3 regions of the Priestia sp. ABM2_011 genome follow, and region 2 is predicted to be linked to each of the others. Evidence: predicted binding sites of a transcription regulator. Region 2 holds the regulator's gene; each other region holds the start of a gene.
What was found. The regulator LexA, encoded in region 2, represses DNA repair genes until DNA is damaged. The targets are predictions, from matches to a motif close to CGAACATATGTTCG.
Positions count from the first base shown of each region.

Region 1: the regulator LexA is predicted to act here: its motif matches at 1,214-1,227, upstream of dndB (DNA sulfur modification protein DndB).
Region 3: the regulator LexA is predicted to act here: its motif matches at 1,710-1,723, upstream of ACXAE4_RS17330 (YolD-like family protein).

Region 1 covers NZ_JBSWUB010000001.1:2,590,204-2,593,489, reverse strand. The annotation lists gene dptF (DNA phosphorothioation-dependent restriction protein DptF) at 1-1,071, opposite strand, end outside; gene dndB (DNA sulfur modification protein DndB) at 1,305-2,402, shown strand; gene dndC (DNA phosphorothioation system sulfurtransferase DndC) at 2,405-3,286, shown strand, end outside.
Region 2 covers NZ_JBSWUB010000001.1:1,430,453-1,433,738, forward strand. The annotation lists gene ACXAE4_RS07495 (magnesium transporter CorA family protein) at 1-1,065, opposite strand, end outside; gene lexA (transcriptional repressor LexA) at 1,275-1,892, opposite strand; gene yneA (cell division suppressor protein YneA) at 2,039-2,368, shown strand; partial or broken gene ACXAE4_RS07510 (YneB family resolvase-like protein) at 2,422-3,089, shown strand; gene ACXAE4_RS07515 (DUF896 domain-containing protein) at 3,159-3,286, shown strand, end outside.
Region 3 covers NZ_JBSWUB010000001.1:3,219,177-3,222,462, forward strand. The annotation lists gene ACXAE4_RS17320 (DeoR/GlpR family DNA-binding transcription regulator) at 1-681, opposite strand, end outside; gene ACXAE4_RS17325 (hypothetical protein) at 1,064-1,204, opposite strand; gene ACXAE4_RS17330 (YolD-like family protein) at 1,326-1,679, opposite strand; gene ACXAE4_RS17335 (YitT family protein) at 1,928-2,767, shown strand; gene ACXAE4_RS17340 (ABC transporter permease) at 2,799-3,286, opposite strand, start outside.

The DNA.
Region 1 (3,286 bases), 1.2 Mb from region 2:
CCTTAATGTCTCATAGGAATATTCTTTGTGTTTTGTATTAATAAAGTTGTGTAACACTCCCATATTAATTGCTAGTATTACTTTTTGCGTCGAGTGTTCAATTTTTTGATCTGAAAAGCTATTCAATGCTTCTTCCAAAGTCTCCATTGCATCTTTATTAGGCGAAAAGCTTTCAGTAGCATCATTAAAAATTGTATAATCTTTTATTAAATCTGGCTTCTTTTCTTTAAGATATGCTAGTAAGTGAGACTTTCCGTCCCCTACACTACCACATAACAAAATTAAATTGCCTGTTTCTCTACTTTCATTACGTTCTAATATATTTTCTAAATCCAATTGAATATTGCGATCTACGTGCATATAGTCCTTAAAGATGCTAAAATTATTTGCATTCTCGATTGCTTCTTGCGACGAATCTTTTAATCTCTTTAGCTCTCTTACTAAGTAGCTCTGTCCTGGCTCTAAATCTTTATTTAAAATTGAAGAGGTAGAGTTATCTTCTTCTTGAGAAGACACAGGGTCATTTACTAAGAGGGGTTCTTCTACTCCTGATAATTCTTCTTTTTGCGCCATCTTTAATCCTTCAGGACCAAAAAGGCTCATAATTTGTTTCTTTACAATATCTTCAATGTTTTCTTGTTGAGGAGGTTTAGGATTCTCGTATAAAGGCACTTTTAATTGTTCTAATGAATACACCTCATAAAACCAAACTCCAATTTTGTACATTTCTCTATGTAGTTTAAAAGCTTCTGTAATGTCATTAAATTGGCCATCATGAGCAGCTTTATTGCCTGACAAGCGAATTGTATCGAATGATCTCTGAATATCTCTTTCAATATACCCTTCTTTCGTTAAGTACAAGATCTTTTCATACAAAGAATTGACGTAAGGTTCTTGTATTTTCTCCTGCTTAAATACTTCACTAAGAATTGCTTCAGCGAATAATCTAGCTTTTACAACTGAACTACTTGGATCTTCATATATTAATTCTTGCATCTTCTTGGCATTTTGAGCTGCTACAGGATTTATATCTTCTAAGAAGCTTAAAAAAAAGACCTCTTGGGAACTCATTTGTCAATCATCTCCGGTTACTATAATCATTTTCCATTTCATTTTAATTTTAACATATATTATATCTATTTTCTTTATGCTGGACCAATATGTTTATTTACACAAAAAACAATCTAATTAGAAAATTAGAAATACAGAAAATCGAACCTCCATTCGGTTTTTTTCATTGTATCTTTGAATTAATTAATTTATAATCAAATTATATTTTACGTACGTAATAAGGAGGTTTGATTATGGACTCGACATTCACTTATAATTTCCCTTCTATTAGAGGTGTCCAAGCAGGAAAAGAATATTTTGTAGCTATGTGCCCTTTACGAATTATTCCAAAGATTTTTCTTTTTGATGAAGAAGAAATTCCACCTGAATACAAATATCAAAGGATTTTAAACAAATCTAGAATTCCAGAAATGACAAATTACATAGTGGAAAATCAAAAAGATTATGTATTTTCCTCCATCACAGCGTCTATAGATGGTGAAATTAAGTTTCAGCCATATAATGAGGACCCTTCATCCAAAGACTTAGGACAGTTGCAAATTTCATTGGATGCAAGGTTTTTGATTAATGACGGGCAGCATCGAAGAGCAGCTATTGAAGAAGCATTAAAAATATCTCCCGAACTTGGCAACGAAACTATATCTGTAGTTTTTTTCCACGATGAAGGGTTAAAAAAATCCCAACAAATTTTTTCTGATTTAAATAGGCATGCTGTAAATACTACTTCTTCTATCGGTATTCTTTATGATTATCGAGATCGTTTGTCTCTTATTACTAAAGATGTTGTAACCACTACGCCTTTATTAAATAGATATACAGATAAAGAAAGAGTATCACTGTCCAAGAATTCACCCAAGATACTGGCTTTAAATCACATTTTTAATACAAACCTAAAGCTAGTTGGAAAATCTAAAGGTGATGAAATAACTCATGAGGAAGAAGAGTTTTTGAAGCAATTTTGGTTAGTTTTGTGTGATTCTATTGTAGAATGGAACATGGTTTTTGAAAAACAACTGACTCCTCGTGAATTAAGAGCAAACTTTATTGTGGGACATGGCGTATTTGTTGAAGCAGTTGGTTTAGTCGGACAATATCTACGAAAGCATCACCCCAAAGACTGGGAGAGTTACGTTAAAAAGCTATCAAATATAGATTGGAATAGAAGTAATACAAACGATTGGTTGGGACGTGCATTTAATCAAAATGGTCGTATTCAAAAGACTTCCTCTACCATTCAATTAACTTCTAATAAAATTAAGCAATTGATTAGTTTACCGCTAAGTGATGCTGAACAATCATTAGAAAATAAATTTTTTCAAGGAGTAGTTTAATTATGAGTAATGGCATCATTAGTAATCTTTTATCAAAACAAGTGCCTTTTATTGACGAAGCAAAAGAAAGCATAAAAAAAGCTTATAAGGAAGATGACCGCCCTTGGGTAGTAGGATATAGTGGTGGTAAAGATTCCACAGTTGTAGTTCAGTTAGTATTTGAGGCTCTAAGTGAAATGCCTAAAGAGGAATTGCACAAAAAAGTATATGTAATTTCTTCCGATACATTAGTGGAAACACCTTTAATTATAAATTCGATTAATCAAACTCTTAGAAGAATTCAAGATGAAGCTTTAAGTAGAGATTTACCAGTTGAAACACACAAAGTAAAACCAGTTTTTGAACAGTCATTCTGGGTCAATATTATTGGTAAAGGCTACCCTTCACCAAATCAAAAATTCAGATGGTGTACAGATCGATTAAAAATTGATCCTGCTAATCAGTTTATTATGGACAAAGTATCTTCTTTTGGAGAAGTAATCATGGTATTAGGTGTACGTGAAGATGAAAGTGCTACACGTGGTAATGTAATTCGTTCTCATACCGTCGAAGGAAAGACTTTCATGAGACACTCTACGTTATCAAACGCATATGTGTACGCTCCTATTAGGAGCTTTACCCTTGATGATGTATGGAATTATTTACTTAACCATCCATCTCCATGGGGAGATGACAACCATGAACTTCACAGATTGTATCAAGATTCCAATAGTGGCGAATGCCCGCTTGTAATTGATAAATCTATTAAAGAAAGTGCTGGCTCTTGTGGAAACAGTAGATTTGGTTGCTGGGTATGTACAGTCGTTAACGAAGATAAAGCTTTGAGCGGCTTTATTCAAAGTGGTCATGACTGGATGAAACCCTTACTTGACTTTAGAAATTGG
Region 2 (3,286 bases):
ACCTGAAAATACAGTAATAGAGCGAATTAGTCGCTCGATGCCCTCTGAATTTTTATGAAACGTGAGCTGAGAATACTCATAGGATAGTTTTAGCAACACGATTTTATAGAAAAAATGCAAAAATAAATTATAGTAATGTTGGCCAAATAGATGATTCATCAAAAGCTGATCCGTTTTAGAGTCTGTCGATTTAGAAATACACGAAAACACATGGTCTGTTATAACGTAATAGGTTTCAGGAGCCCATCTGGAATACACGTGTTTGGTATTATACGTTTTAATATACTCATGGTTGTGTGCAGAGATAAACGGTTTCCCGTCAGGCGTATAGCTATTTAGCTGCCCAGTACGAAATAAAGTTGTGGAGTTAATCTCTTGCTCTTGATTTACCGTTACATAACTTAATACAAACATCCGTTCATCGATAAAATAAGGAAGACTCCCGACGTGCTGTTCACGCGTCGCTTCTTTTTTGATGTGTTCGTTCAAAAATGGCGCGAGCTGTGAAAAAATATAATCCTGTACTTTGCTATAGCGATGATGTTCATAGGTAATGGTGGATCCATGCTCTTCAGCAAGCTTCGGTTCTAATACACGAAAATGATTCATGAATTCTAAAATGTCATCATAGGTGTAATGATTATGACTCATCTCAGTGCGAATGGTCATGACGCCAATTTCAAAAGGACATAAAAAAACATCCACAGACAGCACGTTGCTAGACACGGTGGTGGAGGAAGTTTGTAGCGTAACGGTATGGTCTATTTTTTTTGAAAATCGAAGCAAGCCTTCTTTTTCGCACGAATCAGGAAATAGAATACATTCAATGTAAGGAAGAAAATATTGATCCAAGCTATCATGAGATACGTAATACTGTTCTCCGTAGTATTCTTTTTCTACATGTTTGTTTTGAATGGAAAAAAACTCAAACATATTTGCTTCTAGTGCATGAACAAGCTGCTCTTTATTTTTTCGATCAAAGGAAAAAGGAAAAAGAAACATGTTCATTGCTTTGGTAGGCATAATAGTTTGAAATGGTTCTGTTTTCCTTGGTGTATTGGTCATAAACTACATCCTTCTTATAGTCGGTTGTATTTTTTTTGAGAGTCGAAAAAATGCAGACAGAAAGTAAAAGGTAAAACAGGCTTTATAAAAACCGCTCTACCTGCCTGTAATGATTCGACGTATCATTTATAATATGCCAATTTTTTTAGAAAACAAACGTAAAAAACCAACTAACATCATGATTAGTTGGTTTTACATACAGTGTGTGATTAGTGAATCGTGCGATATACACCAGTGACTTTTCCTAAAATCGTTACGTGGCGAAGAATAATAGGCGCCATCGTTGAATTTTCAGGCTGTAAACGAACGAAATTTTCTTCTTTAAAGAAACGTTTTACCGTTGCTTCGTTGTCCTCGGTCATAGCGACCACAATATCTCCGTTATTAGCAGTTTGCTGCTGACGTACGATTACCATATCGCCATCTAGAATACCTGCTTCAATCATACTTTCTCCCATAATTTCAAGCATAAATACATGATCATCTGGAGAAACGAATTTATCTGGAAGAGGGAAATATTCTTCCACATTTTCAACGGCTGTTATAGGAAGACCCGCTGTTACTTTACCGATAACAGGAACATTAATGACATTGCTTTTAGGGATGTTTACTTCGTCTAGTTGAAGAACTTCGATTGCTCTTGGTTTTGTTGGATCTCTGCGAATTAACCCTTTACTTTCTAAACGAGCTAAATGCCCGTGTACAGTGGAGCTAGAGGCTAATCCCACCGCTTCCCCAATCTCACGAACAGAAGGCGGATAACCTTTTAATTTTACTTCGTGCTTAATAAAATCTAGTATGTCTTGTTGACGTTTTGATAGCTTCATATTTTTCACCTCGATTTTAGCTATTCTTTAGGTGAATTATACCACGTGATGTGTCAATATACAAACATAAGTTCGAAGAATTCCATTGACAGAAACAAATGTTCTCAATAAAATAAGAACATATATTCTGATAGGGGGATCATAATATGCACCAATTCTTACATTCTATGAAACATTACGCTATTTTTTTTGCAGTTATCGCTGCACTTACATATGTATTGACGCTGGTTTTAGGAGCGGATAAAGTAGATTTAGACAAATATTCAACGGTTACTATTACAAAAGGAGATACGCTTTGGGACTTGTCCAACAAGTATCATAATCACCATCATTTGACCACCAATGAATTTGTCAAATGGGTTGAAGACGTCAATGATCTAAACTCAGACACTGCCCAGTCTTTATCTCCTGGAGATAAATTATATATTCCTGTTTTAAAAAAAGAGTTACATAATCAAGTGGCAATTGAACAGTAGTGTGTAACGGCCGTTCCTGAATATTGTTAGAAGCCGAAAAGGTCGTGATAAAAGTGGACGCCATTATTTATTGCCGTGTAAGTACGGATAAAAAAACCCAAGAAACATCTTTACAGCGCCAGCAAGAAGAATTAAAAAAGCTTGCTGATCTTCACCATCTAAACGTAAAAAAAGTCGTAATGGAAAAAGCAAGCGGATATGACGTAGACAGAGAGGGTATATTGGATGTTCTTCATACAATGAAAGAAGAAAAAATATCTGTGCTGCTCATTCAAGACGAAACGCGATTAGGCAGAGGAAATGCCCGAATTGCGCTTCTTCATGCTTTTCATAAAGAAAATGCTACGATCTATACGATTAGTCATCAAGGTCAGCTTCAGCTTTCAGAATCTGATTCGATGGTGTTAGATATTATTAGCTTAGTGGAAGAGCATCAGCGGAAATTACATAACGCTAAAATTAAAAGAGGAATGAAAAGAGCCGTAGAAAACGGTTATCGTCCGCAGCAAAATTTAAAAAATCAAGGAGTTAACTCAGGAAGAGAAAAAAAGAAGCGCCGATTGAAGAAATTGTCCGCCTTCGTCATAACGGCTTAACCTTTGCTGAAATTTCAGTTACGCTAAAAGGTTTTGGTTATAATATTTCAAAAGCAACGGTACATCGTCGCTATCAAGAGTATCAAGAGAGTGCTCAATCTCTTGATAAAACGAAAGAGATTTAGTAAGATGACTACATGTTGCCGGAACGGTTCGGTAATTTTAATTATTGATTATAAGGAGATAGGTTTTATATGCTATCAAAAGATAAACTTGCTCGTATTAATGCTCTTTCAAAAAAGGCAAAGGCTGAAGGTCTGACAGAATCTGAAGCGAAAGAACAGCAAGAGCTACGTCAGGAATATTTAAAAGTTTTCCGACA
Region 3 (3,286 bases), 1.8 Mb from region 2:
TATAATTTTTGCTTCATGTAAATCGGCTATTTTCGCAAAACTTGTTTCAAAAAACTTAGTAGAATCTGATAAAATATAAGATTCTCTAGAAAGCTTCATTGCCGTTTGCTTGATCAATGCTTCTTCTGGATCAGGAGTTGTATATCCATATTGATGATGAATCCCATTCGCTCCCATAAAGCACTTATCAAAACGATACTGCTCAAGACTTAAAAGAGCTCCATTGCCAATTAAAGCGCCCGTTTTATGTTTAACAGATCCTCCAATTAAATAGAGGGTGATACCTTGTTCTAACATCGGGTTTAAATGCATTAAACCATTTGTCACGACAACTACATCTTTTTGCTTCAAAAAAGGAATCATTTCATACGTTGTAGTTCCTGCATCTAAAAAAATACAGTCACCTTCATTTATAATGGAAGCCGCATACTCTGCAATGTTTCGTTTATCTTGAATATTTTTAGCAGATTTTTCGATAACGCTCAGTTCGATTCGTTTACTGCGAATAAGCGAAGCGCCACCGTGAACACGTTTGAGCATTTGCTCTTCTTCTAGTTGACTTAAGTCTCTTCTAATTGTGGATTCCGAAGCGCCTGTAACTTCGATAAACTCTTGCACTTTTACAAGTTCTTTCTCTTTTAAAAGTTTTAAGATTAGTTGATGTCTCTCCGGCGTTAACATGTTCTAGCTCCTTTTTCAAAAAAGCGTTTTCATTTATTTCATGTACTTACTTTATCACGGTTTACACTCAAAATCAATCATAAAAAATCAAAAACATTCATTTTTTTAATTACAAAATAAAGTTTTTTGAACGAACAATTAGATTTTCATTTGTTTTGATAATAGTTTATACAAAAGGAAATAAGCTGGTAATTCAAGAATTTGTCTACTTTTCTCATTATATGTAAAGGTTTTCTTGCAACTAATTAACTTTGACTGTTTTTGACTATTTCTTGACCGATTTAATTTCTCTTGACTGAATTATGTTTAGCTTATCCTGTTTTAATGAGAGCCTATACATCAAAAAAGTTGTCCACCTTTTTGGACAACTCAAAGTGACCCATCATTTAAATAAAAACAGAAGCATATATAATATAGAAGCAAGGGCAGAAGAAATAGCCAAACTTGAGATAAAACGAACGAGTCTTTTCTTAATGAACTGCGTTAATTCAATTTCTCTTACTTGAGTTTTTTCATTTTGCATACAATATCCCTTCTTTAATCAAAATTTCCTAGTAGCTAAAAGTGACTACTCGCAGAATATGCTTTTATGTATTGTATGCAAGCGTTAAAAAAAAGATACAAATTCAACAAAAAAGCTACTCTTAGCTAGAGTAGCTTTCATCTTTCCATACATCTGCTTCAATTACTGCATCCGCTCGAATCGAATATGTATAACAAGGCCCTGTCACCATCAGCGTATTCGACTGCAGAGAAACTTTATCGATTGTCACTCGTTCATATCTTTGAATATGTCCTGCTTCATAGACGTGAAGGGTTACTGGATGATGCTCCGAGTAACTGTTCATAATGACATTTTCAATATGCTCAATCTTTTCTTTTTTCAACCCTAAAGACTGCTTATGCGCCTCGGGACTGTACATTTTCTTCATTTTCTCTAAATGCTCAGGCATTACTAACTTCGCATACTGTTTTAATTCATCTTGATACACGTTCATTCTCCCCCTTGACTCTTGCTTCTATTTTACCGAACGAACATTCTCATTGCAAAACTTTTTAATCAAAATAAAAGCAAACAATTCATTTTTTCATACTCCATAAAAACTGTCAAAAGATTTTATGTTGATAGCAGAAATTGATTTTTTAAAAAATAATAATATCCCATCTTTAATTCAGCCTCTAGAGTTGGTATAATACATTGTCATGACTGTGTTTTCGGAGTTTTTGATGATTGGAGGTAACGTTCATGATCAATAAAATAAAAGAAATTATCCTCATTATTCTAGGAAGCCTCATTTTCGCACTGGCCATTAATTATTTTGCTATTCCAAATGAATTAGCAGAAGGCGGCGTAACCGGTGTAACAATGATTACCTATTATGTACTAGGCTGGTCTCCTGGTATCACAAACTTTATATTAAACGGTTTGCTGGTACTGATCGGATACAAATTGCTTCACAAACGTGTGATTGCTTACACAATTATATGTATTATTTTCACATCTCTATTCCTACATATAACTGAAGGACTGGGAAATCCTCTTGACGATACGCTACTGGGGGCTATTTTTGCTGGTATTTTAGCCGGTGTAGGACTCGGGCTTGTGTTTAGAGGTGGCGGAACTTCCGGAGGCTCGGCAGTTATCGCCCGCTTAGCTAATCAATATCTAGACTGGAATATTAGCAAAACGATGCTAGCAATTGATTTATTAGTTGTAGCAAGCGCCTATTTTGTCATCGGTGGAGAAAAGACGATGTACACGGTTATTTCTCTTTATATCGGAACAAAGGTGCTGGATTATATTATTGAAGGACTCAACCCCCGCAAAGCAATCACCATTATTTCACACCGTTCAGCTGAAGTAGCCGAACAAGTTAACAAAAAGATGCAGCGAGGCGTCACTGTCTTTTCTGCTCATGGAAGCTATACAAAAGAAGCAAAAGACGTATTGTACGTAGTTGTGAACAAACAAGAACTATTAGAGTTAAAGCGCATTATTCATAAAGTCGATGAACAGGCTTTTGTGGTTGTCCACGATGTGCGAGACGTCTTTGGAGTAGGTTTTACTATTCCAAAAGCCAGCTAAAAACCCGCTGTAAAAAAGCGGGTTTTTTCTATTATATATGTTTGCGCTGAAAATACAGTAAACCTGCTACTCCAAAAAGCAGAAAGCTGCTTATAACAACCACTAAGAAATTCTGTGTAGTCAGCATCAACCCCCATGATGCTTTTCCAGTTACACCTAACATTCCATACATTGGCTGAGTCCATGGGTACCAGGGGCCAAATCGTTCAGAATTAGCAACGAATAAATTCGGTAGTGTTAAAATGACGTTGACTGTCAAAGATGCTCCAAAGCTAGAACATGCCATTGACACAGCTAGCATAAACGCAAGAACGGGCAACACCGCAACCCATCCGCCTAGCATATTTCCAGCTATCATCTTTAATGGCACAGCGCTCGGATAGTCTTTTAACATGCTAACTCCTAATAAAACAACAAATACAAGCACTTGAAGAATTCCCATGAAAGCTGCTGCTGTAATCAATTTTGCTCCGTATACCGATGTCCTTGTCACAGGAAGAGATAATAATTGCTTCCATC